One region of the Streptomyces sp. NPDC055962 genome, then DNA from elsewhere that is predicted to be linked to it. Evidence: riboswitches for the same ligand, from Rfam matches in the RefSeq annotation. Region 1 holds a riboswitch; each other region holds the start of a gene.
What was found. A riboswitch is a leader RNA that binds a small molecule or an ion and turns the genes downstream of it on or off. The one in region 1 is predicted to bind thiamine pyrophosphate.

Region 1 (7,619 bases):
TCCAGCGTGGACCAGCCCGGTCCGCCGAGGATCTGGACGACTCCGAAGGAGGTGAACGTGAAGAGGAAGACCATCAGCGCCGCGGCGGCCACCGCCGGGGCCAGCGCGGGCAGCGTCACCCGCCGCCAGGCGGCGAAGCGGCCGGCCCCGAGCACACGGGCGGCCTCCTCCTGGCGGGGGTCGAGCTGCGACCACAGGCCGCCCACGGTCCGCACGACGACGGCGTAGTTGAAGAACACATGGGCGAGCAGGATCGCCCACACGGTCGTGTCGAGCCTGACCCCCCAGAGCTCGTCGAGGAACCCGCCGCGTCCCAGCAGGGCGAGGAACGCCGTACCCACCACGACCGTGGGCAGGACGAACGGCACCGTCACCACGGCCCGCAGCACCTGCTTGCCGGGGAAGGCGAAGCGGGCGAAGACGTACGCGCCCGGCAGTGCGATCAGGAGGGTGAGCGCGGTGGAGGCGAGGGCCTGCCAGGTCGTGAACCAGAGGACGTCCAGGATGTCCGGACGGCTCAGCACCGTGCCGATCCGGCCGAACTGCCAGTCGCCGCCCGCCTTCAGCCCCCGGCCGACGATCGCGACGACCGGATAGGCGAAGAACAGCGCGAAGAACACGACGGGCACGGCCATCAGGCCGAGCCGCACCGCGTTCCCCCCGCGCGCGGGCCGCGCGGCTACTTCACGACGAGCGAGGACCATGACTGGACCCACTGCTCACGGTTCTTGGCGATCTTCTCCGGTGCGACCGTCGCCGGCTTGTCGACGGTCGCTCCGAACTTCGTGAAGAGCTCCGGCAGCTTCGCGTCCTCCGCCACCGGGTTCACGAACATGTTCAGCGGCATGTCCTCCTGGAACTGCCTGCTGATCAGGAAGTCGAGCAGCGCCTTGCCGCCCGCCTCGTTCCTCGCCCCGTCCAGGAGGCCGGCGAACTCGGTCTGGCGGAAGCAGGTGCCGGTGGCGACCCCGGTCGGCGCCTCGGTGGGCTGCGGATCGGCGTACAGCACCTCGACGGGCGGGCTGGAGGCGTACGAGACGACGAGCGGACGGTCGGCCTTCGCCTTCTTGCCGCCGGCCGATCCGGAGAACTCGTCGTTGTACGCCTGCTCCCAGCCGTCGACGGTCTTGACCCCGTTGTCCTTCAGCTTCTTCCAGTAGTCCTGGTAGCCGGTCTCGCCGTAGGTGGCGACGGTCCCGAGGAGGAAGCCGAGTCCGGGCGAGGAGGTCGCGGCGTTCTCGGTGACGAGGAGGTTCTTGTACGCGGGCTTCAGCAGGTCGTCGAAGGAGTTCGGCGGGTCGAGCTTCTTGTCGGCGAAGTACTTCTTGTCGTAGTTGACGCAGATGTCACCGGTGTCGACGGGCGTGACCCGGTGCCGGTCCGCGTCGAGCTGCGCGCCGGCCTCGACGCGGTCGAGCCCCTTCGCCTCGTACGGCGTGAACAGGCCGTTGTCCAGGGCGCGGGAGAGCAGGGTGTTGTCGACCCCGAAGAACACGTCGCCGCGGGGCGAGCCCTTGGTCAGGATCTCCTGGTTGAGCGCGGCCCCCGCGTCACCGCTCTTGAGCACCTTGACCCGGTAACCGGTCTCCTTCGTGAACGCCTTCAGGACGGCGTCCGAGGCGTTGAACGAGTCGTGACTGACCAGCGTGACGGTCGTGGACCCGGCCCCCGTGTCACCGGAGGCCTTGTCGTCGGAACCGCCGCAGCCCGCGAGCACGGTGACGCCGAGCGCGGCGGCGAGCGCCGTCGCCGCGTACTTCGTGGTGGTGTTCATGTGATCCTCCTGGAGGTGACCAGGAAGAGACGCGGCCCCGCCCGCCGGGAGCGGGCAGGGCGCAACAGCTTGAGTAAGGTCCGAACTTCCTACCCGGAATGACCCGGGCGAGGTTCAGAGGGTCTGCGGCCGACCTGTCCTCGGTGCCGCACTCTCAGCGCTGTGGCGCTCCCCTGTCGGAATATGAAGTTGATTGCGGGGCCAGGCTACACCGGCCGGATCATGCCGGACCGGCCGGTTCGGACCGGTCCGGCACCACCGCCTCAGCGCTCGGCGGCCGCCAGCTGACCACAGGCGCCGTCGATCTCCTGGCCACGGGTGTCGCGGACGGTCACCGGCACACCGTGGGCGGCGATGGCCTCCACGAAGGCCTTCTCGTCCTCGGGCCGCGAGGCCGTCCACTGGGAACCGGGGGTCGGGTTCAGCGGGATGAGGTTGACGTGCACCCGCTTGCCCTTGAGCAGGCGGCCCAGCCGGTCGCCACGCCACGCCTGGTCGTTGATGTCGCGGATCAGCGCGTACTCGATGGAGATGCGGCGGCCGGACTTCTCCGCGTACTCCCACGCGGCGTCCAGGACCTCACGGACCTTCCAGCGGGTGTTCACGGGGACGAGGGTGTCGCGCAGCTCGTCGTCCGGGGCGTGGAGCGAGACGGCGAGGCGGCACTTGAAGCCCTCGTCGGCGAACCGGAGCATCGCCGGCACCAGGCCCACCGTGGAGACGGTGATCCCGCGCTGCGAGAGCCCCAGGCCGTCCGGCTCGGGGTCCGTCAGCCGGCGGATCGCCCCGACGACGCGCTTGTAGTTGGCCAGCGGCTCGCCCATGCCCATGAAGACGATGTTGGACAGCCGCGCCGGCCCGCCCGGGACCTCGCCGTCCCGCAGCGCCCGCATGCCGTCCACGATCTGGTGCACGATCTCGGCGGTCGACAGGTTGCGGTCGAGCCCCGCCTGCCCGGTCGCGCAGAACGGGCAGTTCATCCCGCAGCCCGCCTGCGACGAGATGCACATGGTCACCCGGTCCGGGTACCGCATGAGGACGGACTCGACGAGCGTGCCGTCGTGCAGCTTCCAGAGGGTCTTGCGGGTGGTGTCGTCGTCACAGCTGATGTGGCGCATGACCGACATCAGATCCGGGAACATCGCCTCCGCGAGCTTGTCGCGCGACGCGGCCGGAATGTTGGTCCACTCCGCCGGGTCGTGCGCGTACCGCGTGAAGTAGTGCTGCGACAGCTGCTTGGCGCGGAAGGGCTTCTCGCCGGTCGCGGCGACTGCTTCCTTGCGCTCGTCGGGCGTGAGGTCGGCGAGGTGCCGCGGCGGCCGCTTGGCTCCACGGGGCGCGACGAAAGTGAGTTCTCCGGGCTTAGGCATGGTTCTTCCAGTGTTACAGACCCGCCGTGGTCCCCGTGACCTCCACAGGCCCGGGACGGGTGAGGGCCCGGCGGCACGGGCCGCCCCCGGCCGCCGTCAGCCGACGTAGGCGGCCCTGGAGAGCCCTGGGACGGGTCGGAGCCCGGCCCGGACCGTGACCGATCGCACGGCGGCGGGCAGCGCGCGGCCACCTGGAGACAGAATCAAACACATGTACGTCGAGCTGTCTTCGCAGGTGGTCGACCGGCCTCACACGGAGCGGGCCGAGCCTGGTCGCCCTCGTTATCGGTCGGGTTCCTGTGTGGGGCGCCGCCGGATCCGAGATGATTCCGGTCATGGAAATCTGGGGGACGCTGCTCGGAACAACCATCGGTGCCGCCATCGCCATAGTGGGGCAGCACCTGGTGAAGCGTGCCGAGGGCAGAACACGGCTGAGTGAACTGCTCTTCGAGCAGTGCGCTCTCGTCGCGGTCTCCGCCGCGGACTACGACAGCCGCATCTGGGAGGAACGGGTACTCGGCCTGGAAGACCGGGTCAGCGGCTTCGATCTTGCCGCACACCGGCTCGCGTCCGTCCGCCTGAAGCTCCTCTCCCGGGACCGCGAGTTGCTGGATGCGGTCGAAGAGCTCAACAAGGCGGGCAGCCACCTGGGCGACTACTGGAGGCGGGGCGATGTCGGGGATGACGAGTTCACCCGGCGCTGGGACCGGCACCGCGCGGCAAGGGAGAAATTCCTTGCCGTCAGTGTCGGGGTCGTGGGTCGTAGCCTGAGGCGAGGCTGAGCCGCTCCCCCGACGGCCCCGCCCTGACAGGCGACTCCACGACATCGGACCCCCTGCTGAGGGCCTGGCGTCAGGCGATACCGGGCCCCGGGCGGTCCGGCTTCGGGAGGCGTACGACCGCCGTGCCCCTCGCCAGGTCCACCGTGGTCCGGTTCGGAGGCGCGCCGCGTCCTCCTCGTCGTCCCGCACGAGGAGGGCCGGCTGCCGTTCCTTGAGCTCGTTCTGCTTACCCGGCGAGAAACTCGCCCGCAGCTGCTCGAACCCCGTCGCGGAGATCTGCCCCTGCCGGACGCCGTTGCGCCGGGGCAGGACGCCCGCACGGCCCGCACGCAGCAGAAGCTGATCGACGAAGGCCAGGAGCGTCAGGGCGACGACCAGGCCCGGAAGAGTCATGAGGACCGCGAATTCCGTACCGCCAGTGGCTTCGGGCCCCCCGTGGGAGAACAGAGGCACGGGCGCGGTACCCGGACAGGGCGTCCCGTCCGGGCCTGGGGCCCACGCGAAGGGCCCGCCGCGGACGGCGGGCCCTTCGGGGGAGCGCGATGCGGAACCGGCCGGCTCAGCCGGATCCGACGAACAGCACCAGCAGCAGCCACACCACCGGCGCGCTCGGCAGGAGCGAGTCGAGCCGGTCCATGATCCCGCCGTGGCCGGGCAGCAGCGTGCCCATGTCCTTGATGCCGAGGTCCCGCTTGATCATGGACTCACCCAGGTCGCCGAGCGTGGCGCTGGCGGCGACCGCGAGGCCCATCAGCAGCCCCTGCCACCAGGTCCCGTCATCGATCAGGAACTCCATGCACAGGGCGCCGGCCACCATCGCGAAGCCGACGGCACCGAGCAGTCCCTCGCGGGTCTTCCCGGGGCTGATGCGCGGAGCCAGCTTGTGTGTCCCGAAGCGCCAGCCGACGGCGTACGCGCCGGTGTCGCTGACCACGGTGAGGAGGAGGAACGTCAGCACACGCCACGCACCGTCGTCCGCGGTGAGCATCATGGCGACGAACGTCGCCAGGAACGGCACGTAGAAGACGGCGAAGACGCCCGCGGTGACGTCCTTGAGGTAGCCCTCGGGCGGCTCCGTCATCCGCCACACGAGCACGGCGAGGGCCGTGAGAGCCATCGCGACCCAGGCGCCCTCCGCCTCCCTCACATAACCGGCGACCACCATCGCGGCGCCGCCGACGGCGAGCGGCACGAGGGGGGCGTTGATGCCCTTGCGCTCCTTGAGGCGGGAGGTGAGCTCCCAGAGACCGACCACCACCGCCAGCACGACCACACCGACGAAGACGGCCTTCACGACGAAGAGGGAACCGGCGACGAGAGCACCGAGACCGACACCGACCCCTATGGCGGCGCGCAGGTCACGCCCCGCACGCTTCTTGGGCGGCGGGGACGGCAGCGGGGTGGACATGGGCTCCTGCGGCTTCTCGTCACGGAACAGGGGGCCGCTGACGCGCGCGGCGTCCCCGTTCCGGTCGTCGCGGTCGTCAGCGTCTCTACCTGCGTCGGGAACGTCCGGCACGATGGGCATGGGCCGAGTCTGCTGGGCGCCGTGCACATCGTATGCAGGACCCGCCGGAGCGGCCCCCATCTCGGGCGCGCTCCAGTATCCGGCTCCCTGCGGGGCGCCCCAGGAAGAGTCGTTCATCAGACTTCGAGCAGCTCGGCTTCCTTGTGCTTGAGCAGCTCGTCCACCTGCGCCACGTACTTCGCGGTGGTGTCGTCGAGCTCCTTCTCCGCGCGGCGGACCTCGTCCTCGCCGGACTCCTTGTCCTTGACGAGCTTGTCGAGCGACTCCTTGGCCTTGCGGCGGATGGAGCGGATCGAGATCTTGGAGTCCTCGGCCTTGGTCTTGGCGACCTTGATGTACTCCTTGCGGCGGTCCTGCGTGAGCTCGGGGAACGTCACACGGATGATGTTGCCGTCGTTGCTCGGGTTGACCCCGAGGTCGGAGTCACGGATCGCCTGCTCGATGTTGCGCAGCGCCGTCTTGTCGAACGGGGTCACCACGGCCATCCGCGGCTCGGGCACCGAGAACGAGGCCAGCTGGTTGATCGGGGTCAGCGCGCCGTAGTAGTCGGCGACGATCTTGTTGAACATCGCCGGGTGCGCACGGCCGGTACGGATCGCGGCGAAGTCCTCTTTCGCGACCACGACGGCCTTCTCCATCTTCTCCTCGGCCTCGAGGAGGATTTCTTCGATCACCACGTGCTCCTGCGTGTCTTGGTCGGACCCGGCATCGTCGGGCCCTGCGGATCCTGCGTCGCGTCCTCACCTGCACGGTGTCCGACCGGCAGGCCGTTGTCCATCTCTTGGGCCGTCAGGCCCGGGTGCTCTCGTCGCTCACCAGCGTGCCGATCTTCTCACCCTTGACCGCGCGGGCGATATTGCCCTCCTGGGTCAGTTCGAAGACGAGGATCGGGAGCTGGTTGTCACGGCAGAGGGTGATCGCGGTGGCGTCGGCGACCTTGAGGTCACGGGCGATCACCTCGCCGTACTCCAGGGCGTCGAACTTCACCGCGCCGGGGTTGGTCCGCGGGTCGGAGTCGTAGACCCCGTCCACGCCGTTCTTCCCCATCAGCAGCGCCTCGGCGTCGATCTCCAGGGCGCGCTGGGCCGCGGTCGTGTCGGTGGAGAAGTACGGCATGCCCATGCCGGCACCGAAGATCACGACGCGCCCCTTCTCCAGGTGCCGCACGGCACGGAGCGGGATGTACGGCTCCGCGACCTGGCCCATGGTGATGGCCGTCTGGACGCGTGAGTCGATGCCTTCCTTCTCCAGGAAGTCCTGCAGCGCCAGGCAGTTCATGACCGTGCCGAGCATGCCCATGTAGTCGGACCGCGCCCGGTCCATGCCGCGCTGCTGGAGCTCGGCACCACGGAAGAAGTTTCCGCCGCCGATCACGACCGCGATCTCCGCGCCGTCGCGTACGACCGCGGCGATCTCGCGGGCGATGGCGTGCACGACGTCGGGGTCGACACCGAGGCCTCCGCCACCGGCGAAGGCCTCGCCGGACAGCTTCAGCATGAAGCGCCCGGAAATCGTGCCGTCGTCGCGCTTGTGGTCACCCTGTGTGGCGTCCGCGCCCTTGTTCATGGAGATTCTCCTCGTGCACATACGAAGAAGGCCATTGCCGGTGGGTCTGTCGTCCCTCAGCGGCAATGGCCTCCTCGTCAGATCTGCGGTCGTCCGGCTAGGTGCGGCCGTCGACTGCACCAGACCCTATCGGGTCCACCGTTGTTCGCGGACGGACTCAGATGCCGACCTTGATGCGCGTGAAGCGCTTCAGGGTGACACCGGCCTCGTCCAGGACCTTCTGGACGGACTTCTTGTTGTCCAGCGCGTAGGGCTGGCCGAGGAGGGTGGCCTCCTTGAAGAAGCCGTTGACGCGACCCTCGACGATCTTCGGGAGCGCGGCCTCGGGCTTGCCCTCGGCGCGCGTGGTCTCCTCGGCGACGCGGCGCTCGGCCTCGACGACCTCGGCCGGGACGTCCTCGCGGGCCAGGTACTTCGGGGCGAAGGCGGCGATGTGCTGCGCAAGGCCCTTGGCCAGCTCGGCGTCGGCCTTGTCCAGCTCGACCATGACACCGATCTGCGGGGGCAGGTCCGGCATGGTGCGGTGCATGTACACGGAGACGTAAGCGCCCTGGAACTGCGCGAAGCGGTCCAGGACGATCTTCTCGCCGAGGTTGGCG
Region 2 (7,619 bases), on a different contig from region 1:
GAGCCCCAGGGCCAGCAGGACGGCGACGAGCACGGCGACCGCCCCGCGCCGGCCACGGACCGCGAAGGACCCCCGCCGCGACCGGCGCGGCTCCCTGGGCCCGGCCGGAGGCATCTCCAGGCGGCTGGTGTGGTGCGCGGTGCCCTGACCCGCCGGTATCACCCGGGGGATCACGCTCGTACGGTCCTCGGCGGCGTCGTGCGACTCCGCGATCGCCTGCGGGGGCACCGTGTCGAGCTGCTCCTCGGTGAGGCCCGCGCGTATGTCGCGGGACCTCGCGAGGAGGGCCACCGCGTCCGCCGGACGCAGATCGGGGTTGCGCGCCGTGGCGGCGGCCACCAGGTCGTCGAGACCGGCGGCCAGGCCCGGGACGGCACCGGACGGCGCCGGGACGTCCTCGTTGAGGTGCTGGTAGATGACCTGGGCGGCCGTGTCCCCCGCGTGGGGCTTGCCTCCGGTCAGCATCTCGTAGAGAACCACACCGCAGGCGTAGACGTCGGACCTGGTGTCGGCCGTGCCCTGCTCGATCTGCTCCGGGGCGAGGTACGAGACCGTGCCCAGGAGCGATCCCGTGGTGTCCGTGGCGGTGCCCACCGCGCGCACGAGCCCGAAGTCCGCGACCTTCACCCGGCCGTCGTCCCCTATGAGGACGTTTTCCGGCTTCATGTCGCGGTGGACGAAGCCCGCCCGGTGCGCGGCGCCGAGAGCGGCCAGCACCGGTTCGAGGATGTCCAGAGCGGCACGGGGCTGCAGGGCCCCCCGCTCGCGCAGGACGTCGCGCAGGGTGCACCCGGCGACGTACTCCATCGCCAGGTAGACGTACGCCCCCTGGGCGCCCTGGTCGAAGACGCCCACCACGTTGGGGTGGGCGAGGCGGGCGACGGACTTGGCCTCGCGGATGAAGCGCTCGACGAACGAGGCATCGGTCGCGAGCGCCGGGTGCATCACCTTGAGGGCGAGCACCCGGTCGAGCCGGGTGTCCACGGCCCGGTAGACCGTGGCCATACCGCCGACGGCGATCCGCGTATCGATGCGATAGCGGCCGTCGAGCAGCTGCCCGACCAAGGGGTCCTGGAGGGTCGTGTCCACGGGGCGAGTCTACGAGCTGCCACGGACACCACGGATGGCCCAGGGCTCCCGGTGGCCGATCCGGTGCGGAGCCGTGACAGGGGCATGCACGTGCTGTGACCGGGGGGAGCCCGCCGGTGTCCGGGTCAGAAGGCCGGACGCTCCGGGTCCAGCACCGCACGGCCCTCCGCGGGGGAGGACGCCTCGGCGAAGTGACGGCGCGGGATGCGCCCCGCCCGGTGCGCGAGCCGCCCGCCGTCCACCGCGTGCCGCATCGCCGCGGCCATCAGCTCGGGCTCCTGCGCCCGGGTCACCGCCGAGGCGAGCATCACAGCGGCGCACCCCAGCTCCATCGCCAGCGCCGCGTCCGACGCGGTCCCCGCCCCGGCGTCCAGGATCACGGGGACCTCGGCCTGCTCGACGATCAGCTGGAAGTTGTGGGGGTTGCGGATACCGAGCCCGGAACCGATGGGGGAGCCCAGCGGCATGACCGCCGCGCACCCCACGTCCTGGAGCTTGCGGGCCAGGACCGGGTCGTCGTTGGTGTACGGCAGGACCGTGAAGCCGTCGTCCACGAGGATCTCGGCGGCGTCCAGCAGCTCGACCGGGTCGGGCAGCAGGGTCCGCTCGTCGGCCACCACCTCCAGCTTGATCCAGTCGGTGCCCAGCGCCTCCCTGGCCAGCCGGGCGGTCAGCACGGCCTCACCGGCGGTGAAACAGCCCGCGGTGTTCGGCAGTACCTGGATGGCGAGGCGCTCCAGGACGGAGAGCACCGAACCCTGCACGGTGGGGTCGAGCCGGCGCATCGCGACGGTCGTCAGCTCCGTGCCGGAGGCGATCAGGGCGCGTTCCAGCACGTCGAGGCTGGGCGCCCCGCCGGTTCCCATGATCAGCCGGGACGAGAACGTGGCGGAGCCCAGCGCGAAGAGATCGTCGGACATGGTCAGCCTCCCTGGACGGCGGTGAGGACCTCGACGCGGTCGCCGTCGAGGAGCGCGGTGGCGGACCACTGGCCGCGGGGCACGACGGCCTCGTTGACCGCGGCGGCCACCCCGGAAGGTGCCCGGGTCAGCGACGCGACCAGGGTGTCCAGTGCGGTGCCGGCGGGGACGGTGCGGTGTTCCCCGTTGACGGAGACCTGCACGGGATCGGCGAGGGACGCTGGCTGTGTCATACGGGCTGCTCCTGCGAGGCGGGGGCGGTGTCTTCGGGCGAGGGGGTCCGCGGGTGCCCCGGGGCGGCGGTGGCCGGGTCGAAGCGGAGTGGTGCGAAGGGGCGGCCCAGCTCGGGCAGCTCACCGGTGGTCAGCACGTGGGCCATCACATCCCCGGTGACGGGGGTCAGCAGCACCCCGTTGCGGTGGTGCCCGGTGGCCAGGTGGAGGCCGGGCAGTGCCGTGGGGCCCAGCAGCGGCGCGTTGTCCGGGGAGGCGGGCCGCAGTCCGGCACGGGTCTCGGTCAGCGGCAGCTCGGTGATGCCGGGGATCAGTTCGTGGGCGTCCCGCAGCAGCTCGTAGACCCCGCCCGCGGTGACGGTGGTGTCCCAGCCCAGTTCCTCCGTCGTCGCGCCGACCACCAGCTCACCGTTGGCGCGCGGCACGAGGTAGACGTGGCTGCCGCGCACGACGGCCCGCACGGTCCTGCTCAGGAAGGGGGCGTACGCCGCAGGCACCGTCAGCCGCAGGACCTGCCCCTTGACCGGGCGCACCGGCGGCACGACCGCCTCGGGTATCCCCTCCAGCCGGCCGCTCAGGCTGCCTCCGGCGAGCACCACCTGGCCGGCGTCGAGCTCCGTGCCGTCCGCCAGTACGGCGCCCGTCGCCCGGCCGCCCGTGACGGACAGCCGCTGGACCCAGGCGCGGCGGAACACCACCCCGGCCCGCTCGCACGCCGTCACCAGCGCCGAGGCCAGACGCCGAGGATCCACCTGGTGGTCCCCGTCGACGCGCAGCCCGCCGCGCACGCCGGGCGCGAGCATCGGCTCCAGGCGCCGGCACTCGCGGCCGGTGAGCCACTCGGACTCCAGACCCGAACGCCGCTGCAGGGCGTGCAGCTCGCGCAGATGCGCGCGGTCGTCGGAGTCCAGCGCGACGGAGAGCGTGCCGCAGGCCCGGAACCCGGTCTCCTGGCCGCTCGCCTCCTCCAGCTCGCCCACGAACTCCGGATAGCGCGCCGCGGAGGCCACGTTGAGGCCGAGCAGCATCTGCTCGCCGTAGTGCAGCTCGGTGACGGCGGCGAGCATCCCGGCCGCCACCCGGGCGGCCCCGCCGCCGGGGTCGGGATCGGCCAGCGTGGTGCTCAGACCGCGCTGGGCGGACCGCCAGGCGGTCACCAGCCCGATGATGCCGCCCCCGACGACCAGGACGTCGGAACTGTCCGCTGAGATGCGCATGGGTGTCCAGCCCCTCCCTTCGCCGGCATGACCCGGATCAGGTTCGTACGGTCGGAGGCCGGTCAGCCTCCCTCTCAGCCCGGTGCGTCCGGACTCCCGCGAGTGTCTTACGGTGGCCAGCCTAGACCCCACCGGCCGCAGTCAGTAAGGGAGCCGTACCCGTGGCCCGTTCGCTCGACGGACTCGTCCTCTCACCGGTCGCCGACCAGGCCCCCGGCCAGGTCGGCACCCGGACCCGTTTCACCTACCACGAGCGGGACGGCCGGATCTGGGCCGAGTACGCGGGCGGCGACATCGTGCACGGGCACCTCGTCGGCACCCGGGACGGGGACACCCTGGACTTCCGCTACGTCCAGCTGAAGCAGGACGGGACGACCTCGTCGGGGCACTGCGCGTCGACCGTCACGGACCTGGCCGACGGCCGTGTCCGCCTGGACGAGACGTGGGAGTGGGAGTCGCGGCAGGGCAGCGGGACGAGCGTCGTGGAGGAGCTCACCCACTGACGTCACGTCAGGTGATTAGGGTGGACGGGTGAGCGAGCAGACGCAGGACGAGGCAGCTGGACTCCCGTCGCGCGGAGTCGTGATCGTGGGCGCGGGCATGGCCGGTGTGCAGACGGCCGTGGCCCTGCGCGAACGGGGCTTCACGGGGCCGGTCACCCTGATCGGCGCCGAACCGCACCAGCCCTACGACAGACCACCCCTGTCCAAGGCGGTCCTGCTGGGGAAGGCCGAGGACTCCGCCTTCGACGTCGACTTCGAGGCGCTGGACATCACCCTGCGCCTGGGGCTCGACGTCGAGGGGCTGCGCGCCGGGGCGCACGAGCTGGACACCGCGGAGGGACCCGTCGCCTACGGCGCGCTGGTCCTCGCCACGGGGGCGGAGCCCGTCGCGCTGCCCGGCACCGAGGGTGTCCCCGGCGTGCACCTGCTGCGCACCCTCGACGACGCCGCGCGGCTGCGGCCCGTCCTGGAGCGGCAGCACGACGTGGTCGTCGTCGGAGCGGGCTGGATCGGCGCCGAGTTCGCCACGGCCGCGCGCGCGGCCGGATGCGCGGTCACCGTCGTCGAGGCAGCCGGCCGGCCCCTCGCGGGCACGATGCCCGCCGAGGTCGCCGCCCCGATGGCCGCCTGGTACGCCGAGAGCGGAGCCGGCCTCCTCACCGGGGTCCGGGTCGCCCGCATCGAGCGGGGCGCCGTCCACCTGGCGGACGGCCGGGTGATCCCCGCCGGAGCGGTGGTCGTGGGCATCGGGGCCAGGCCCGCCACCGCCTGGCTCGCCGACTCCGGTATCGCACTCGGCCCGGACGGCTCGGTCACCGCGGACAGCACCCTGCGCACCTCGCTGCCCGACGTGTACGCGGTGGGCGACTGCGCCTCCTTCCCGTCCGCCCGCTACGGGGAGCGGCTGACGGTCCACCACTGGGACAACGCCCTCCAGGGACCCCGGACGGTCGCCGCCGGCCTCGCGGACGGAACGGCCAGGACGTACGACCCGGTGCCCTACTTCTGGTCCGAGCAGTTCGGGCGCTTCGTGCAGTACGCCGGCCATCACGCCGGTGCGGACACCCTGCTGTGGCGGGGCGATCCGGCGGACCCCTCCTGGACGGTCTGCTGGCTCCGGCAAGGGGTCTTGGTGGCCCTGCTGGCCGTCGGCCGCCCACGCGACCTGGCGCAGGGGCGCAAGCTCGTCGAGGCGGGCGCGCGGATCGACCCGGCGCGGGCGGCCGACTCCTCCGTACCGCTGAAATCCACGGCGCTCTAGTGGCAGGCGCGGCCCCGTGCGCCCGGCCCGGGTACCGACTGTCGGTCCGGGATGGCACGCTTGTCCTTGTGACCGAGATTGACGCAAAGATCGATGCTCTCGTCCCCGCCTGGCTCCACCTTCCCGACATCGCGGAAATGCTCGATGTCGAGGTGACGCGCGTCCGGCAGCTGGTCAAGGAAGGCCAGCTCATCGCCGTACGACGTGGTGAGAACCGGGCGCTTCAGGTGCCTGCCGCCTTCATCGACGGCGACAGGGTGGTCAAGGGTCTCGCAGGGACCCTGACGCTCCTGAGGGACGACGGCTACAACGACGAAGAGATGCTGGACTGGCTCTTCACCCCCGACCCGACCCTGCCCGGCACGCCCGCGCAGGCCCTGAGCGAGAATCGCGGCACGGAGGTGAAGCGCCGGGCCCAGGCGCTCGCCGTCTGACCGGAGAGCCGTGAGCGGGGTGCGGGCCGTGGCACACACGGCCCGCACCCCGCGTCACCGGCGTCCACAGGCGCGGCGCCTCACCCACGTACACGGCGTGCGCCGTACGGCACGACGCGTCGCCGCACCAGGATCCATCGACGTACCGACGGGGGAAACCACCATGTCCACACCGCGCACCCAGCTCTCCGGCGCCCGGCTCTACCTGTGCACGGACGCCCGCAAGCGACAGGGCGACCTCCCCGAGTTCCTCGACGCCGCGCTGTCCGGCGGGGTTGACATCGTGCAGCTCCGCGACAAGGGCATGGAGGCGGCCGAGGAGCTCGACCACCTCGCGGTCCTCGCCGACGCCTGCAAGCGCCACGGCGCCCTCCTCGCGGTGAACGACCGGGCCGACGTCGCCCATGCCATCGGCTCCGACGTGCTCCACCTCGGCCAGGGCGACCTGCCCGTGCCCGCCGCCCGCGGCGTCGTCGGCGGCGACGTGGTGATCGGGCGGTCCACCCACGCCGAGGCCGAGGTCGACGCGGCCGTCGCCCAGGAGGGCGTCGACTACTTCTGCACGGGCCCCTGCTGGCCCACCCCGACCAAGCCCGGCCGGCACGCCCCGGGCCTCGGCCTCGTGCGCTACGCCGCCTCGCTGGCCACGACACGGCCCTGGTTCGCCATCGGCGGCATCGACGCGGGCAACCTCGACGAGGTGCTGGACGCCGGAGCACGCCGGGTCGTCGTCGTACGGGCGATCACCGAGGCGGACGACCCGGCAGCGGCGGCCGCCTCGCTCGCGCGGCGCATCCGGGAACGCGCGCTCTGAGGCGAGCGGTGCCCTCCTGGCACGGGGCTGTCCGAGGGGTGGACAAATTCCGCCTCATTCCGGTCAATCCGCCCTGCGCGGTTGGGGTACCGCCGGGCCCTGGTTAACCTCCCAGTATGGCCCTTGGCACACCTTCCACCAGGACAGATCACGCGCGCACCGTGCGTGAGCTGCTCGCGACCGGCGAGACGTCGTTCTCGTTCGAGTTCTGGGCGCCCAAGACCGAGAAGGGTGAACGGAATCTCTGGAACGCCCTGCGCCGGGTCGAGGCGGTGGCCCCGAGCTTCGTCTCCGTGACCTACGGTGCCGGCGGCTCCACCCGCGCGGGGACGGTCAAGGCGACCCAGCAGATCGCCGCGGACTCCACGCTCACCCCCGTCGCGCACCTCACCGCGGTCGACCACTCCGTCGCCGAGCTGCGCAACATGGTCGGGCAGTACGCCGACGCCGGTATCCGCAACATCCTCGCGGTGCGCGGCGACCCGCCCGGCGACCCGATGGGCGAGTGGGTCGAGCACCCCCAAGGCGTGCGGTACGCGGCCGATCTCGTCCGGCTGATCAAGGAGGCCGGTGATTTCTGCGTCGGCGTCGCGGCATTTCCGGAAATGCATCCGCGGTCCGCCGACTGGGACTCCGACATCGCCCATTTCGTGGACAAGTGCCGCGCCGGGGCCGACTATGCGATCACCCAGATGTTCTTCCAGCCGGAGAGTTATCTGCAGATGCGTGACCGTGTGGTCGCTGCGGGTTGCGACACCCCGGTCATTCCCGAGGTGATGCCACTCACCAGCGTGAAGCAGCTGGAGAGGTTCGCGCAGCTCAGCAACGCGTCCCTGCCCTCCTCGCTGAAAGAGCGCATCCTCGCCGCAAAGGACGACCCGGCCGCTGTACGCTCCATTGGCATCGAGTTCGCCACGGAGTTCTGCGCGAAACTGCTCTCCGAGGGTGTCCCGGGGCTGCACTTCATCACGCTCAACAACTCGACGGCGACACTCGAGATCTACGAGAATCTCGGACTGCACAAGCAGTCGTGACCGGCCGTACCCGCCACCAACCGGGGCGGTGGCCGTAGGAGGGGGCGGGCGTGGGCTGGACGGTCCTCTACATCGCATTCGGCATAGTGGCGTTGTGGCTGCTGGGCGAGGTGC
Region 3 (7,619 bases), on a different contig from region 1:
GTCGGCTTCGGCTCCCCCACCGCCTTCCGCGACCGTTTCAAGCGGACGACCGGCGTCAGCCCGCAGAGCTACCGCCGGGCCTTCGGCTGACGGCTGCACGGGACCGCTCCCGGGCCTCACGGCCCCACTCTCCGTGCACTCCGAACCCTTATGCGACGGCTCGTCATATGCCGTACTCGGTAAGCGTTTTGCGGCTCACAGGACACCCCCGCAGCTCCGCTGTCCTCTCCACCATGCACGGGGGAACGGACGACGATTCTGGTCTGCGCGGCAGCGGTGCGACCCCGCTCACGCCCGGGGATCCGCGGCGCATCGGCGCCTTCAGGCTCCGGGGCGTCCTGGGCTCGGGAGGCATGGGCCGGGTGTATCTCGGCTCGTCCGGCGGACGGTACGTCGCGGTGAAGCGGGTACTGCCGGCACTCGCGGAGGACCAGGACTTCCTCCGCCACTTCGGGCACGAGCTCGACAATCTGGCGAGGCTGCCCGCCGGGGTCAGCGCCCGGCTCCTCGCGAGCGACCGCACGGCGCAGCCTCCGTGGTTCGCGACCGAGTACATCCCGGGCATCACCCTGAGCGAGGCCCTCCGGCTGCACGGCGGGGCGCTGCCGCCCGAAAGCCTCTGGCGGCTGCTGCGCGACGCGGTGGCCGGTCTGCGCTCCGTCCACGCGGCGGAGATGGTGCACCGCGACCTCAAACCGTCCAACGTCATGCTGACCGCCGACGGGGTGACGCTCATCGACTTCGGTGTCGCCCGTGCCGTCGACCAGAGCCGGCTGACCAGGACCGGCATGGTCATCGGCACTCCGGCGTACATGGCCCCGGAACAGGCCGTCTCGAGCAAGCAGCTGACCGGTGCGGCGGACGTCTTCGCGCTCGGCAGCCTGCTGTCGTACGCAGCGAACGGCCGCCCGCCCTTCGGGGACGGGTCCGGACCCGATCTGCTCTACCGCATCGTGCACGAGCAGCCCGACATCGGTGAGCTGGCCGCGACGGTGCCCGCCCTCGCCGACGCCGTCTCGTCGTGCCTCGCCAAGGACCCCGCGGACCGGCCGACGGTGCAGGAACTGTTCGACCTGGCCGGTGACCACACCCTGCCCCTGACACCCCTGCCGCGCACCCCCTGGCCGCAGGCGGTCGCCGAACGCATCGCCGAACGGGTCGCGTTCGCGGCGGAGCCTCCCCTGGACACGGACGAGGACGAGGACGAGGACGGGGCACCGGCCACACCGCCCACCCCGGTCGCCCCCTTGGTCGCCGGTCCTGTCGCCGGTCCTGTCGCCGGCACCGAACCGGACGGGCCCGCGGTCAGGAAGCCCCGCGAACGCCGCAGGCGGATCATGCTCTTCGTGCTTCCCGTCGTCGTGGTCACAGGCACCACGCTGACCGTCGCGCTCTCCCCCTACGACATCCCCGCCTTCGGCGACGGCCCGGACACCTCGGCGGCCTCGCCGTCCACCGCCCCCTCCGCCACGGCCGGGGCCACTCCCTCTCCGAGCGCGAAGAGCCCGTCGTCCCGTCCTCCGGAGGCGTCGCCCGCAGGGAAGAAGTCACCGTCCGCGGACGCACCGGACGGCGGCTCCGCCGGCGGGGACACCGCAGCGGACGGTACGGGCACCGCCGGTGGAAAGCCTGAGGACGCGGGGAGTCCGGGCGGATCCTCCGGAAGCAGCGGTACGGGCGGCGGGGAGGAGCCCGCCCTCCCCGCGCCGTCGACGAGCGGCCGCCTGAAGAACGCCTCGATCGGGAGATGCGTCGCCGAGTCCGAGAACGTCTACTCGGGTTCCTCGTCCGTTCTCAACGCGGTGTGCGGCCAGGCCGCGACCAACGGCACCAAGCGGCACTTCGCCTGGACCTACAAGCCGGTGTCGGCCACCGCCTTCCATCTCGTCAACGACGACACCGGCGCCTGCCTCAAGTCCAACACCTTCTACGGCCTCGCCGTCGTGGCCTGCGGCGGGGGCGACGACCAGATCTGGCGGATCGGCGCACGTGCCTCGGGCGGCCACACGCTGATGAACGCCGCCGACTCCCTGTGCCTCTCGATGACGAGCGGCACAGGATTCACCAAGGCGACGTGCGACGCGGGCGACCGGACCCAGCTCTGGCAGAACGCCTGACAGGGCGCGCCGCCCGCGCGACGCCTCCACCCCGGGGCCGGCGACCGCCGGGTCAGGAGCGGTGACGCAGCCGCAGCGGGGTGTAGACGGACAGGGCCACGAGGAACGCCACTCCGTAGGCGAGGTCCGCTCCGTGCAGGGCCTGTGCCGCGGGTCCCACGTACAGGCCGGTGCTCATGAACGGCACCGCCGCCGCGAAGGCGGCCACGAAGGCGGTGGGCGCCGGCCACCAGGGCCGGACGAGGGCGCTCTCGGCGGCGAGGTCGATCGGTGCGCCGGCCCGGGCCCTGACCCGCACCACCCAGTCGACGGCCACGATCGCGACGAAGCCGGGGATCCAGTAGCCGACCAGGAGCAGCACGTTCTGGAAGCGCGCCGTGGTGTCGGCCGCGTGCATCCACAGCACGAGCGGGAACCCGAGCGCGGCGGCGAGCGCGGCGGCGACGGGGCGCGGCAGGCGCACTCCCATCGTCTGCAGTGCCAGGGAACCGCTGTAGTCGTTCATGGCGTTGCTGCACAGCGCGGCGAGCGCGACGGCGAGCAGGCCGAACGCCCCGAGCGCTCCGCCGCCCAGAAGGGTGTCGATCCCGCGTGCGGTCTGGTCGGTGAAGACGGACGCGCCCCAGAGGCCCAGCGTCTGGACCGCCACGAAGGAGACGCTGATGCCCAGCAGCGTGCACCAGAACATGCGCGGCCGGGAGGTGGCGGCGGGCAGATAGCGGCTGAAGTCGCTCGCGTACGGGGCCCAGGACAGGGAGAGGCTCAGGGCGATCGTGCACGTCAGGACGAACGCGCCCGCCCGGTCACCTCCGTGCACGGTGCCCGAGGCGGCGGGGTGCACTCCGTCCAGCAGCTTGACGGCCAGCACGGCGAAGGCCGCGGCGAGGGCGAACGTCATCACCGTCTGGAGCCGGTGGATCGCCTCGTACCCCAGCACGCCGAGCGCACCCTGGGCGGCCATCATGACCAGCACGCCGAGCCAGAAGGGCCAGCCGAACAGCTGGGCCAGTGCATCCCCTCCGAACAGGCCGATCAGCGCGTCCCAGGCGATCGAGGACAGCCACTGCAACGCTCCGGGCAGCACGACACCCCGTCCGAACGCCAGTCTCGCGAGGGGCAGTTGACCGACCCCGGTCCGGCTTCCCCAGGTGCCGAGGTACGCGGTGGGCACCGCCCCCACGAGCGTGCCGAGCACGACGGCGACGAGCGCGGTGGCGAAGTCCAGGCCCAGGGCGATGCCCACGGTCCCGGTGAAGACGCCGGTCATGGTCAGGTTGGGGGCGAACCAGACGGTGAACAGCCGGGCGGGGCCGCCGTACCGTCGGTCCTCGGGCACGGGGGCTATCCCGTGCGTCTCGATCCGCAGGTCACCGGGGGCGGTGGGCATACGGCCCCCGAACGCGGAGCGCGGGTCCGGGACTGTTCGCCCCGCGACCGCACGGTCGTCCTGGGCATGCGACAACGGCATGAAGACATCCCTCCGCCAGTACGAGCTGGTTCAGGTTCGACGGGTGTGTTCTCAGCCCCGCGCGGGGCACCCCGTGTCCGGTTCGGCGGCCAATATAGCCGGGCAGCCACGCGGGCCCGCCCGGTGGGGGTGCGTGGGTGCTCGGCTCGGGGACGGCCGGACCGCCGGATGCCGGGGCCTGTCTCTTCGGGCAAGCCGCCGGGGCGTCCCCCCGGCGAACGTGGCCCGGGTCCGGCCTGACACCTGACCCACAACCCGGGGGGCCTACTCGGCCGTGACGCCGCCCTTGTGCCTGCGGTGGTACGACCAGGTCACCGCTGCCAGGAGCGGGCCCCACGCACGAGGCGGACGCGACCCGATCGCCGACAGACACCCGCAAGCCACAGTCGCGGACACCGCGCCCCTGGCCTGGCCGCAACCAGACATGCGGGGCCACTTCGCCGGGGAACCACAGGTAAGGATGCCCGGTGCAGGTGGACCCCTCACGGGAGGGCCGTGGGACCGCTGTCAACCATCCCGCGGCGCCGAGACCGGAAAGGTCCAGGTCGCAGTCACGCAGGAAGCACCCTCGACATGTGGAGACCCTCGTCCGCCACACCGCCGTGAGGCGAACACCTCACGCAAAAACGCCCCGGAAACGCGTTTCCCCAGGTCAGAAACGATTCTGCCTGGGGACGCTGGTGGGGCGGGTGGGACTCGAACCCACGGCCGACGGATTATGAGTCCGCTGCTCTAACCGGCTGAGCTACCGCCCCTTTACGGCGTGGCGCGTACACCTGTACGCGCCGTCTGCCGCAGCATAGCCGGTCATACGATCTCCTGCTGGCGATGGTCGGCTTCGCGTGACCATGAAGACAGTGCAGCGTGCTGCCCGGTTCCAGGCGATGCGGAATCCCCCCGAAAGAGTCCCGGAGGCGTCCCGCGACGGCCCCTGCGGACACACGAAAAAGGGCCCCGGGGGGCCCTCTTCCGTTCCGCTCCCCCGACTGGACTCGAACCAGTAACCCTCCGGTTAACAGCCGAATGCTCTGCCAATTGAGCTACAGGGGATCGCGCTCCCCCGACTGGACTCGAACCAGTAACCTGCCGGTTAACAGCCGGCTGCTCTGCCAATTGAGCTACAGGGGATTGCTGCGTTGCCTCGAATCGTACCTGCCTGGCTGATGCCGAGCGGCGCGCGTTCGCTGCGACACATACATTAGCGCAAGCAGGGGGGTGCTCCGCCAATCGGTATGCCCCGGGGTGATCTCGGGTGTCTGCGGGTAGGCGGGCAGCACACGTCGCACGGAGCGAAGACGGAGCGAAGGAAGGGTGGCAGCCATGCGGTACCGGCTCACGTTCATCGCCGGAGTGGCCCTCGGTTACGTGCTCGGCACGCGAGCCGGGCGCGAGCGCTACGAGCAGCTGAAGAAGGCCGCGCAGCAGCTGGCCGAGAATCCGGCGGTGCGGAACGCGGCGGAGTCCGCCGCGCACGGCAGCCGGGACTTCGCCGGCAAGGCGTACCACTCGGTGAGCGAGAAGGTCGGGGACAAGGTCCCCGTGTCCGTCTCCGACCGGGTGCGCTCGCTGCGTGAGCGCAGCGGCCACAACGGCAGCGACGACTGGGGCACGACCAACACCTGAGGCTCGTTCCTGTACCGGGTACCGCCCGGTACGGGAACGGCCCCCGCGTGCGGCAGAATCGTGTCCATGGGCATAGTGGCCGGCTTGGACAGTTCATCCGCCTTCACGCACATCGTCGTCTGCGACACGGACACCGGTGAGGTGCTGCGGCAGGGGTACGCCGCGCATCCCGTCGAGGCCAAAGCCTCCGAGGTGGATCCGCAGGCGTGGCTGCTCTCACTCGGTGAGGCGGCCTCCGGAGGGCTGCTCGAAGGCGTGCAGGCCATCGGTGTCTCCGCGCAGCAGCACGGCCTGGTGCCGCTGGACCGGCAGGGCAACCTCGTACGGCCGGCTCTGCTCGGCAACGACCGGCGGGCGCAGGCCGCCGCGGCCGATCTGATCGACGGGCTCGGGGGGCGGCAGCCCTGGGCCGAGGCCGTCGGGTCCGTGCCGCAGGCCGCGCAGCCGGTGGCGAAGCTGCGCTGGCTGGTGCGGACCGAACCGGAGAACGCACAGCGCGTGGCCGCCGTCCTGCAGCCCCACGACTGGCTGGTGTGGCAGCTCCTCGGCCGGCCCGCCCGGCGGACGACGGACCGCGGTGCCGCATCCGGCACCGGTTACTGGTCGGCGGGCTCCGCGTCCTACCGGCCCGACCTCGTGGAGCTCGCGCTCGGCCATCAGGCCGCACTGCCCGAGGTCCTCGGCCCGGCCGACGCCGCCGGGACGACGCCCGAGGGGCTGCTCATCTCGGCGGGCACCGGCGAGACGATGGCCGCAGCCTTCGGCCTGGGTGTCGCCGTCGGGGACGCCGTCGTGTCGCTGGGGGCCTCGGGCTCCGTCATGGCCGTCCACCACGAGGCACTGGCCGACCCGACCGGGATGATCACCTCCTTCGCCGACGCGACCGGGATGCACCTCCCGGTGGTCCACACGTCGAACGCGGTGCGCGCGCTGCGCGGCACCGCGGAGATGCTGGGCCTCGACGGCGGCCCGGAGGAGTTGTCCGCACTGGCCCTGAAGTCGACGCCCGGCTCCTCCGGGCTCGTCCTGCTGCCGTACCTGGAGGGTGAGCGCACCCCGCACCTGCCGCACACCGCCGGGACGCTGAGCGGGCTGCGGCGCGAGTCGATGAAGCCGGAGCACCTGGCGCGGGCCGCGTTCGAGGGGATGCTCTGCTCGCTGGCCGACGCGCTGGACGTGCTGCGCGACCGGGGTGTGGAGGTGCGGCGGGTGTTCCTGCTGGGCGCGGCGGCCGAGCTGCCCGCCGTGCAGGCGCTGGCGCCGGCGCTGTTCGGCACCCAGGTCGTCGTGCCGCAGCCCGCCGAGTACGCGGCGCTGGGTGCGGCCCGGCAAGCCGCGTGGGCCCTCGGGGTCTCGCAGGGGACGCTGGACCCGCGTACTCCCCCGGCCTGGCGGGGCGCGGCGGCGCAGGTGCTGGAGCCCGGCGACGAGCTCGCGGTGGGACGCGCGGTGCGCCAGCAGTACGGCGCGACCCGGGACCAGATCCACCCCGGGGCGTTCGGCGGATCCGCCTGAGGAGCGCGGCCCCGGGAATTTGACCCGGCCTTGAGGAAAAGCGTTCGCCGCCGGGCTGCGCGGTGCCGGAGTATGGATCGGCCTCTGCCCGTCGCCGACCGAGAGACACGCGTGCTCATACAACTCCTGCGGACCTATCTGGGCCCGTACAGACAGCCCATCACCCTGCTGGTGCTGCTCCAGCTCCTGCAGACCTGCGCCAGCCTCTACCTGCCCAGCCTCAACGCGGACATCATCGACAACGGTGTCGTGCAGGGGGACACGGGTTACATCCTGCAGTTCGGCGCGGTGATGATCCTGGTCAGCGTCATCCAGATCGTCTGCAACATCGGGGCCGTCTACTACGGCGCCCGGACCGCCTCCGCGCTCGGGCGCGACGTGCGGGCGTCGGTCTTCGGCCAGGTGCAGTCGTTCTCCGCGCGCGAGGTGGGACGGTTCGGGGCTCCTTCGCTGATCACGCGTACGACCAACGACGTGCAGCAGGTCCAGATGCTCGTCCTGATGGCGTTCACCCTGATGGTCTCGGCGCCGATCATGTGTGTCGGCGGCGTCATCATGGCGCTCGGCCAGGACGTGCCGCTGTCCGCGGTGCTGCTGGCCGTGCTGCCCGTGCTCGGCATCGCGGTGAGCCTCATCGTGAGGCGGATGCGGCCGCTGTTCCGCATGATGCAGGTGCGGCTGGACACGGTGAACCGTGTGCTGCGTGAGCAGATCACCGGCAACCGTGTGATCCGTGCCTTCATCCGTGACGGCTACGAGGAGGAGCGCTTCCGCGGCGCCAACACGGAACTGACGGACGTCGCCCTGTCGACGGGCCGGCTGATGGCCCTCATGTTCCCGACCGTGATGACGGTGGTGAACCTGTCGTCCATCGCGGTGGTCTGGTTCGGGGCGCA
Region 4 (7,619 bases), on a different contig from region 1:
ATACCGACGGAGCTCATCGTCCGGACGTCCTCGCAGCGGCGTCCGCCGCGCACCACCGTCAGCGCTCCACGATCGCCCGCCGGGGATTGATCGGATTAATCCGGACCAAACGGCCGATGAACCAGGTGCCCGCACGGATTCACCACCCCTGGTGCGTCACACAGCACGATCCGCATTCCTATGATGGGCGCACGACACCGCGGACCACCTCTACCAGGCAGGGCCCGTCAGGTGTACGGAGGCGCGACGGTGGTGGAGGGGTCGATGACTCAGGGGGCCGGTCAGGAACCCGTGGTGCGGACAGCGACGTTGCGTGACTTCCGCGTACCGCCGTATGCGCAGGTGCCGATGGAGCCGCACCCGCCGCACCCGCCGCACCCGGGCAACGTCGTGGTGGGCGAAGAGCCCCCGGAGGGGTACACCCCCACCGAGCGCGATCTTCCCGTGATCAACCGGGGCGACACCGTCCAGGTGCAGGCCGTCCCCGAGGCGCGGGCCTCCGACGGCTCCGGCGGCCCGCTGTACGTCGTCGGCGACGTCCACGGCTACCTGGACGAGCTCCTGGGCGCCCTGCACCAGCAGGGACTCGTCGACGCCGACGGCCGGTGGACGGCCGGCAACGCCAGGCTCTGGTTCCTCGGCGACTTCACCGACCGCGGTCCTGACGGCATCGGCGTCATCGACCTGGTCATGCGCCTCTCCGCGGAGGCCGCGGCTGCGGGCGGCTACTGCAAGGCCCTCATGGGCAACCACGAACTGCTCCTGCTCGGCGCCAAGCGGTTCGGCGACGCCCCGGTGAACTCCGGGGCGGGAACCGCGACCTTCCAGGCCGCCTGGCTGCTCAACGGCGGCCAGAAGACGGACATGGAGCGGCTCCAGGACGTCCACCTCCAGTGGATGTCACGGCTCGACGCGGTCGTCGAGGAGGACGGGCATCTGCTGATGCACTCCGACACGACGGCCTACCTCGACTACGGGTCCACCATCGAGGACGTCAACGACACGGTGCACGCCATTCTCACGCGGAACGACGCCGACGAGTGCTGGGACCTCTTCCGTAAACTCACCAAGCGGTTCGCCTTCCGCGACGAGGGCGGCGCACAGGCCGTCCGCGAGCTGATGGCGACATACGGCGGGGAGCGCGTCGTCCACGGTCACAGCCCTATTCCGTACCTGCTCGGCGAGGTCGGGTCGGAGGACGGCGAGGACGTTCCGCGGCCCGTGGTCGACGGCCCGCACGTCTACGCGGAGGGGCTTGCCATCGCCATGGACGGCGGAGTGACCATGGCCGGAAAGCTGCTGGTCGTCCAACTCCCCCTGCATGACTGACCGCAGCCGGGGAAGACGCTTCACGACCTGACAGCGTCGACGGCTGGGCCTATTTCCGGAAACCCCCTGTCACCCTGCGCCGTAGGCGCTCTACCATCGGCGTATCAGTAGCAGGCTCTCCTCCGTTTCCGCCCGATCGCCCGGCCCGCTCGGCCGGTCAGGCCCTACGGAGCATCGGGGGATGCAGATGAAAAGCGCTCCGCACCTGCTGGCCGAGGACCGCCCCGAGTACGAGCGGATCCTTGCCGACGCGCTGCGTCACGCCCACGAACGACCGGATCTGGACGGAGTCGGCGACCGTCTCAACACGGAACAGCTGCGGACGATGGCGCTCGACGCCACGCCTCTGATCACAGCGGCGGCCGCCACCGAGTACGACCACTACGTGAAGGTCCGCGGCGAGCTCCGCGGGCCGGAGCCCCAGGACGCCCAGGCGTCCGTCCTGGGAGAGGCCACGGACGAGTCCGACCCCACGGGGGCGGGGACCCTGGCGGTGATCGCCGTGCTGGCGCCGGTCCTCGCGGGTGCGGCCGCCCTGATATTCCTGCTGATCGGGTACCCGCTCAAGGCGCTCAGCCCCGCCCCGGCCTTCGCCGGGACCATGGTCGCCGCCGGCTGGTTCTTCGCGGCCGTCGCCGCCGCGGCCATCCTGGTCGCCGCGGTGGGACTCCTCGTCACGGCCCTGCGCAACGGCGCCACCGCGCTGCCGGCCGTGGACGAAGAGGAGGAACTGCCGGAGGACGTCGCGCGAGCCCGGGAGGCCTGGCGCCACGCCCTGCTGGAACGCGGCATCCTGCCCTTCCTCCGGGACGCCTTGGCCGACCCCACGGCCGGACCCGCGTCACGGACGCCCCACCGCTCGGTCAACCGGATCCCGAAGATCGGCTACAGCAGGCCCGACTTCTCCGGGCCGGAGGACGGCCCCTCGGCCGGCCCGCGGCCGACCTTCACCAGCCCCGACTTCACGAGCCCGGACTTCGGCGGCCCGGAGCACCAGCCGGAGTGATCCGGCCGGCCCCGGAGCACCAGCCGGAGTGATCCGGCCGGCCCCGGAGCACCAGCCGGAGTGATCCGGTCGGCCCCGGAGCACCGGCCGGAGTGATCGGGCCGGGCCCGGAGCGCCTGCTGCCGGAGGGGGATCCGGCCGGACCCGGTGCCGCCCCCGCCGTGGGGGCAGGGACGGCACCCCGCCCCCCGGGCGGCGTGGGGCCGGAGTCAGTCCGCGATCGGCAGATAGACCCGGTTGCCCGCCGCCGCGAACTCCCTGGACTTCTCTGCCATCCCCGCCTCGATCTCGTCCTGCCCGTCCCCGTGCTCCCGCCGGATGTCGTGGGAGATCTTCATCGAGCAGAACTTGGGACCGCACATCGAGCAGAAGTGCGCCGTCTTGGCCGGTTCGGCCGGCAGCGTCTCGTCATGGAACTCCCGCGCGGTGTCCGGGTCGAGCGCCAGGTTGAACTGGTCCTCCCAGCGGAACTCGAACCGGGCGTCGGACAGGGCGTCGTCCCACTCCTGTGCCCCCGGGTGCCCCTTGGCGAGGTCAGCCGCATGAGCGGCGATCTTGTACGTGATGACGCCGGTCTTCACGTCGTCCCGGTTCGGCAGCCCCAGGTGCTCCTTGGGCGTGACGTAGCAGAGCATCGCCGTCCCCCACCAGGCGATCATCGCGGCACCGATGCCCGAGGTGATGTGGTCGTACGCCGGAGCGACATCCGTGGTCAGCGGGCCCAGCGTGTAGAATGGCGCCTCCTCGCAGATCTCCTGCTGGAGGTCGATGTTCTCCTTGATCTTGTGCATCGGGACGTGCCCCGGGCCCTCGATCATCGTCTGGACACCGAACCGCTTGGCCACGGTGTTGAGCTCACCGAGCGTGCGGAGCTCGGCGAACTGCGCCTCGTCGTTCGCGTCGGCGATGGAGCCGGGACGCAGACCGTCGCCGAGCGAGTACGTCACGTCGTAGGCCGCGAGGATCTCGCAGAGCTCCTCGAAGTGCTCGTACAGGAACGACTCCTTGTGGTGCGCCAGGCACCAGGCCGCCATGATGGACCCCCCGCGCGAGACGATGCCGGTCTTCCGACGGGCCGTGAGCGGTACGTACGGCAGCCGGACACCGGCGTGCACGGTCATGTAGTCGACGCCCTGCTCGGCCTGTTCGATGACGGTGTCCTTGTAGATCTCCCACGTCAGCTCCTCGGCGCGGCCGTCGACCTTCTCGAGTGCCTGGTAGAGGGGGACGGTGCCGATCGGAACGGGGGAGTTGCGCAGGACCCACTCGCGGGTGGTGTGGATGTTGCGGCCCGTGGACAGGTCCATGACCGTGTCGGCACCCCACTGGGTGGCCCAGGTCATCTTGTCCACCTCCTCCTCGATGGAGGAAGTGACCGCGGAGTTACCGATGTTGGCGTTGACCTTCACCAGGAAGCGCTTGCCGATGATCATCGGCTCGATCTCCGGGTGGTTCACGTTGGCCGGAAGGACCGCCCGGCCCGCGGCGATCTCCTCGCGCACGACCTCGGGTTCGACGTTCTCCCGGATCGCGACGTACTCCATCTCCGGGGTGATCTCGCCCCGGCGGGCGTACGCCAGCTGCGTGACCGGCCGGCCGTCGCGGCTGCGCCGGGGCTGCCGGGGGCGGCCGGGGAAGACCGCGTCGAGGTTGCGCAGGCCGCCGCGCGGGGAGGTGTGTTTGAGCCCGTCGTCCTCGGGGCGCGCGGGGCGGCCCGCGTACTCCTCGGTGTCCCCGCGGGCGATGATCCAGTTCTCCCGGAGCGGGGCGAGCCCGCGCCGGACATCGGTGTCGGTGGTGGGGTCGGTGTACGGCCCGGACGTGTCGTACAGCGTCACGTCCTTGCCGTTGGTGAGGTGCACCTGACGGACCGGCACACGGAGGTCCGGGCGCGAGCCCTGGACGTATCCCTTGTGCCAGCCGATGGACTTCCCGGCCTCGTCGTCCTTCACATCCTGCGCATTCCGCGCATTCTGCGTCGAGACAGGCGTGCTTGCGTCCGCTGTGGTCATGAGACCTACTCCCTACGCCGGCATTACCCGGTAACAGGTTCGGCGGTCGGCGCAGCTGTCCCGTACGGATGTACGGAGGTTAGCGCCCTCTCAGCCCGGTGCTCCGAGCTCCCGCGTGTGCAAAGTGCCTCCACGCTAACCTCCTTTCTGGCGTGCTGGCCAGAGGGCCTTGCCCGTTCTTGGGATGATCGCGGGGTGACGTCCCCCGGAAACGCCCCCGAACCCCACGGCTCCGCATCAGGCAGCACGCAGAGCCATGCACACGGACACACCCACAGCCACGGTCCCGCGGCGCCCGTGTCCAAGCACCTGCGCAAGGTCATCGCGGCCGTGGTGATCCCCTTCGCCACCGCCGTCCTGGTCGGCCTCGTGGCCTTCTGGCCAGGGGGAGCGCCCGCCCACGAACGCACCGGCGTGGGGTTCGACCGGCAGACCCAGGACGGCCGTGTGACGAAGGTGGTCCCGGTCGACTGCGCGGACGTCAACGCCTCACAGGTGCCGCCCACCGGCGACACCTCCACCCCCTCGGGGCGGGAGGCCGTCAACGAGCAGACGGGGCAGTGCAAGAAGGCCACGGTCGAGGTCACGACCGGTGAGGACGAGGGCCGTACGTTCGTCGAGGTCATCCAGCCCGACGCGCCGAGGCAACTGCACGAGGGCCAGGGGGTGGTCGTGGCGTACGCGCCGGACGCACCCCGCGACCTCCAGTACTCGGTGACCGATGTGGACCGCACGGTGCCGATGGCGCTGCTCGCCGGGATCTTCGCCGTCGCGGTGGTCGTGGTGGGCAGGCTGCGTGGGCTGATGGCGCTGATCGCGCTGGCGGTCTCGTTCGGCGTGCTGACCCTTTTCATCCTTCCGGCGATCCTGCAGGGATCGAATCCGCTGGTCGTCGCCGTGATCGGGGCGAGCGCCATCATGCTGATCGCCCTCTACACCTGCCACGGCCTGACGGCCCGCACCTCGGTGGCCGTGATCGGCACGCTCATCTCGCTGCTGCTGATCGGGCTGCTGGGATCCCTGTTCATCGGCTGGGCCAGCCTGTCCGGCAACACGGACGACAACACCGGCCTCATCCACGGGCTGTACCCGGACATCGACATGAGCGGCCTGCTCCTGGCCGGTGTGATCATCGGATCGCTCGGTGTGCTCGACGACGTGACCGTCACCCAGACGTCGGCGGTCTGGGAACTGCACCAGGCCGACCCGACCATGGGTGTGCGGGGGCTCTACCGGGCGGGCATCCGGATCGGGCGCGACCACATCGCCTCGGTCGTCAACACCCTCGTGCTCGCCTACGCGGGCGCGGCACTCCCGCTGCTGCTGCTCTTCTCCATCGCGCAGAGCAGCGTGGGCACCGTGGCCAACAGCGAACTGGTCGCGGAGGAGATCGTCCGCACCCTGGTCGGGTCGATCGGGCTGGTCGCCTCGGTGCCGGTGACGACGGTGCTCGCGGCCCTGGTGGTCTCCGCGGACCGCACGGGGCTCGGCGCGGAAGCCGGAGCTCCTGCACCCGCACGGACCGGGAGGGGCCGACGCCGCAAGGTGTGAACCGGGGCACCGGACACATGCCCCCGGGCCGCCGGTGTTCGATGTTCAGCCGGATCTTCCTGCTCAGCCGGCGTTCTGTTCCTTGGCCAGGATGCGGCCCAGCGCCTCTTCCAGATTGCCGTCGAAGTCACCCAGCGTGTGCTCCTGCCCCAGCGGCACCAGCTTGTCCGTCCGGTCGAGGAATGCCACAAGAGGTGCCGTGCCGGCCCTGAACAGCGCACGGTCCGCCCCGACCTGAAGACGGATGTGTACATCCGACAGCCCCTCGGGCTCGGTCGGGCCGATGTGCACATCGCCGTCGCCGCTGGGACTGTTGAGACCGTCGAGCAGCAACTCGCGGCCGAATGCCCAGGTGACGGGGGCGTCTCCCGGCAGGTGGAAGGTCATCCGGATCGCGTACGGATCACTGACCTCGTACCGGAGCTCCACCGGGATACGGAAGGAGAGCTCCTCGGAGACGAGGAAGCTCATCATGACCTCTGCTTGAACCGACTCGCGCATCGTTCAACCCCGCAGTAGATGAATCTGGCCAGGAATGATCCCCCATGGCCCTATTGACGCCATCGTGGTGCACGCGATAGCAGATCACAAGGAGTGATTTTTCAGATACTGATAGAGAACACGAACGAGCGCAAGAGAGTGGTCACTTCACAGCGTAGTTGTTCGACTGCGGGGAGCAACCGTTCTTCTTGGTGCAGGGGGAGAGAAACAGCCATCGCCGCCACGGCGGAACCGACAGTGATCGGAATGGCCGCGCAGACCGTCCCCATGGCGTACTCCTGGCGCTCGACGACCGGTTCCGTGCGCTTCATCGATCTCAGTCGGCTCAGCAGCGCCTGACGGTCCCTCACGGAGTAACGCGTCAGGGGACGGACGGGATACCGGTCCAGGTGATCCTCACGCGCCCGCTCGTCGAGCTGTCCCAGGAGGCACTGACCGAGGGCGTGGGCGTGGCCCGTCTCACGGAACGAGGCCCACTCGTGCACCGCGGGAACGGCGGGGGTGTCCGCGACGGCGACCATCTCGATCTCGCCGTCCTTGTACAGGGCGCAGTACACGGGGGCCCCGATGACGTCCGCCCAGTGCGCGAGCGAGTCGACGATCACCCCCGGACGCGGGGTCGCCGGGCCGCCGCTCAGCCGTTGGGCCGCCGCACCGAACAGGAAGACGCCGTTCTCCCGGCGCAGATAGCCCTCGTGGGTCAGCGTCCGCAGCAGGTGGTAGGCGGTGGGGAGGGGAAGGCCCGCTTCCCGCGCGAGCTGTTTGGCAGGCGCCCCGTCCCGATGGGTGCCCACAGCCTCCATGAGTCTCAACGCGCGCTGAACCGAACCGATCAACGTCGGGACAGCGGTGCTCGATGCCGTGGTCACAGGTCACCCCCAGGCATGGTGACGGGCTGTCAGCCCTCCCGCGGAGGCCGCCCCCACGGGCGCCGCGAGCCTGGGGTCCGGAGACCGGACGGTCGCACAAACCACTGGGCAGGATGGTGACGGACCGTCATTTCCCAGCTGGCGGCAGCGGTACGCCACTGTATCGGCGCATACGGCCAGGAGAGAGGTTTCGTCCTGGACTTAGCTCAGCTGGGCTAATCGCAGGAGGGCCGCACGCCACCCGACCCGTCACTGTCCGTCACGAAACCGCTGGCTGCTCCGAGCCGGCATCCGCCCCGTCGCACCTACCAGTCGCTGCGCTCGGACGAGGACATGAACTTCCGCACGACG

Region 2: it holds a riboswitch for thiamine pyrophosphate, as region 1 does, so the genes downstream of both, thiO (glycine oxidase ThiO) here and ACFC51_RS00450 (thiamine ABC transporter substrate binding subunit) in region 1, are expected to answer to the same signal.
Region 3: it holds a riboswitch for thiamine pyrophosphate, as region 1 does, so the genes downstream of both, ACFC51_RS08230 (purine-cytosine permease family protein) here and ACFC51_RS00450 (thiamine ABC transporter substrate binding subunit) in region 1, are expected to answer to the same signal.
Region 4: it holds a riboswitch for thiamine pyrophosphate, as region 1 does, so the genes downstream of both, thiC (phosphomethylpyrimidine synthase ThiC) here and ACFC51_RS00450 (thiamine ABC transporter substrate binding subunit) in region 1, are expected to answer to the same signal.

Annotation. Positions count from the first base shown of each region.
Region 1 is NZ_JBHJYN010000001.1:107,346-114,964, forward strand. Features, by position in the region: gene ACFC51_RS00445 (ABC transporter permease) at 1-635, opposite strand, end outside; gene ACFC51_RS00450 (thiamine ABC transporter substrate binding subunit) at 680-1,774, opposite strand; TPP riboswitch at 1,843-1,959, opposite strand; gene rlmN (23S rRNA (adenine(2503)-C(2))-methyltransferase RlmN) at 2,038-3,144, opposite strand; gene ACFC51_RS00460 (hypothetical protein) at 3,480-3,926, shown strand; partial or broken gene ACFC51_RS00465 (DUF6191 domain-containing protein) at 3,997-4,319, opposite strand; gene ACFC51_RS00470 (phosphatidate cytidylyltransferase) at 4,486-5,571, opposite strand; gene frr (ribosome recycling factor) at 5,571-6,128, opposite strand; gene pyrH (UMP kinase) at 6,244-7,020, opposite strand; gene tsf (translation elongation factor Ts) at 7,178-7,619, opposite strand, start outside.
Region 2 is NZ_JBHJYN010000002.1:1,113,396-1,121,014, forward strand. Features, by position in the region: gene pknB (Stk1 family PASTA domain-containing Ser/Thr kinase) at 1-1,089, opposite strand, end outside; gene ACFC51_RS10270 (thiazole synthase) at 1,215-2,009, opposite strand; gene thiS (sulfur carrier protein ThiS) at 2,012-2,242, opposite strand; gene thiO (glycine oxidase ThiO) at 2,239-3,459, opposite strand; TPP riboswitch at 3,457-3,569, opposite strand; gene ACFC51_RS10285 (hypothetical protein) at 3,621-3,962, shown strand; gene ACFC51_RS10290 (NAD(P)/FAD-dependent oxidoreductase) at 3,991-5,223, shown strand; gene ACFC51_RS10295 (Rv2175c family DNA-binding protein) at 5,292-5,657, shown strand; gene thiE (thiamine phosphate synthase) at 5,821-6,471, shown strand; gene metF (methylenetetrahydrofolate reductase [NAD(P)H]) at 6,588-7,505, shown strand; gene ACFC51_RS10310 (hypothetical protein) at 7,556-7,619, shown strand, end outside.
Region 3 is NZ_JBHJYN010000002.1:675,614-683,232, reverse strand. Features, by position in the region: gene ACFC51_RS08240 (GlxA family transcriptional regulator) at 1-90, shown strand, start outside; gene ACFC51_RS08235 (protein kinase) at 234-2,117, shown strand; gene ACFC51_RS08230 (purine-cytosine permease family protein) at 2,170-3,585, opposite strand; TPP riboswitch at 3,576-3,669, opposite strand; tRNA gene ACFC51_RS08225 (tRNA-Ile) at 4,264-4,340, opposite strand; tRNA gene ACFC51_RS08220 (tRNA-Asn) at 4,563-4,635, opposite strand; tRNA gene ACFC51_RS08215 (tRNA-Asn) at 4,641-4,713, opposite strand; gene ACFC51_RS08210 (YtxH domain-containing protein) at 4,906-5,208, shown strand; gene ACFC51_RS08205 (FGGY family carbohydrate kinase) at 5,275-6,723, shown strand; gene ACFC51_RS08200 (ABC transporter ATP-binding protein) at 6,835-7,619, shown strand, end outside.
Region 4 is NZ_JBHJYN010000009.1:207,946-215,564, forward strand. Features, by position in the region: gene ACFC51_RS25000 (LacI family DNA-binding transcriptional regulator) at 1-90, shown strand, start outside; gene ACFC51_RS25005 (metallophosphoesterase) at 250-1,329, shown strand; gene ACFC51_RS25010 (hypothetical protein) at 1,511-2,335, shown strand; gene thiC (phosphomethylpyrimidine synthase ThiC) at 2,545-4,347, opposite strand; TPP riboswitch at 4,340-4,472, opposite strand; gene ACFC51_RS25020 (YibE/F family protein) at 4,543-5,898, shown strand; gene ACFC51_RS25025 (SsgA family sporulation/cell division regulator) at 5,962-6,399, opposite strand; gene ACFC51_RS25030 (IclR family transcriptional regulator) at 6,501-7,268, opposite strand; gene ACFC51_RS25035 (DUF5326 family protein) at 7,574-7,619, opposite strand, start outside.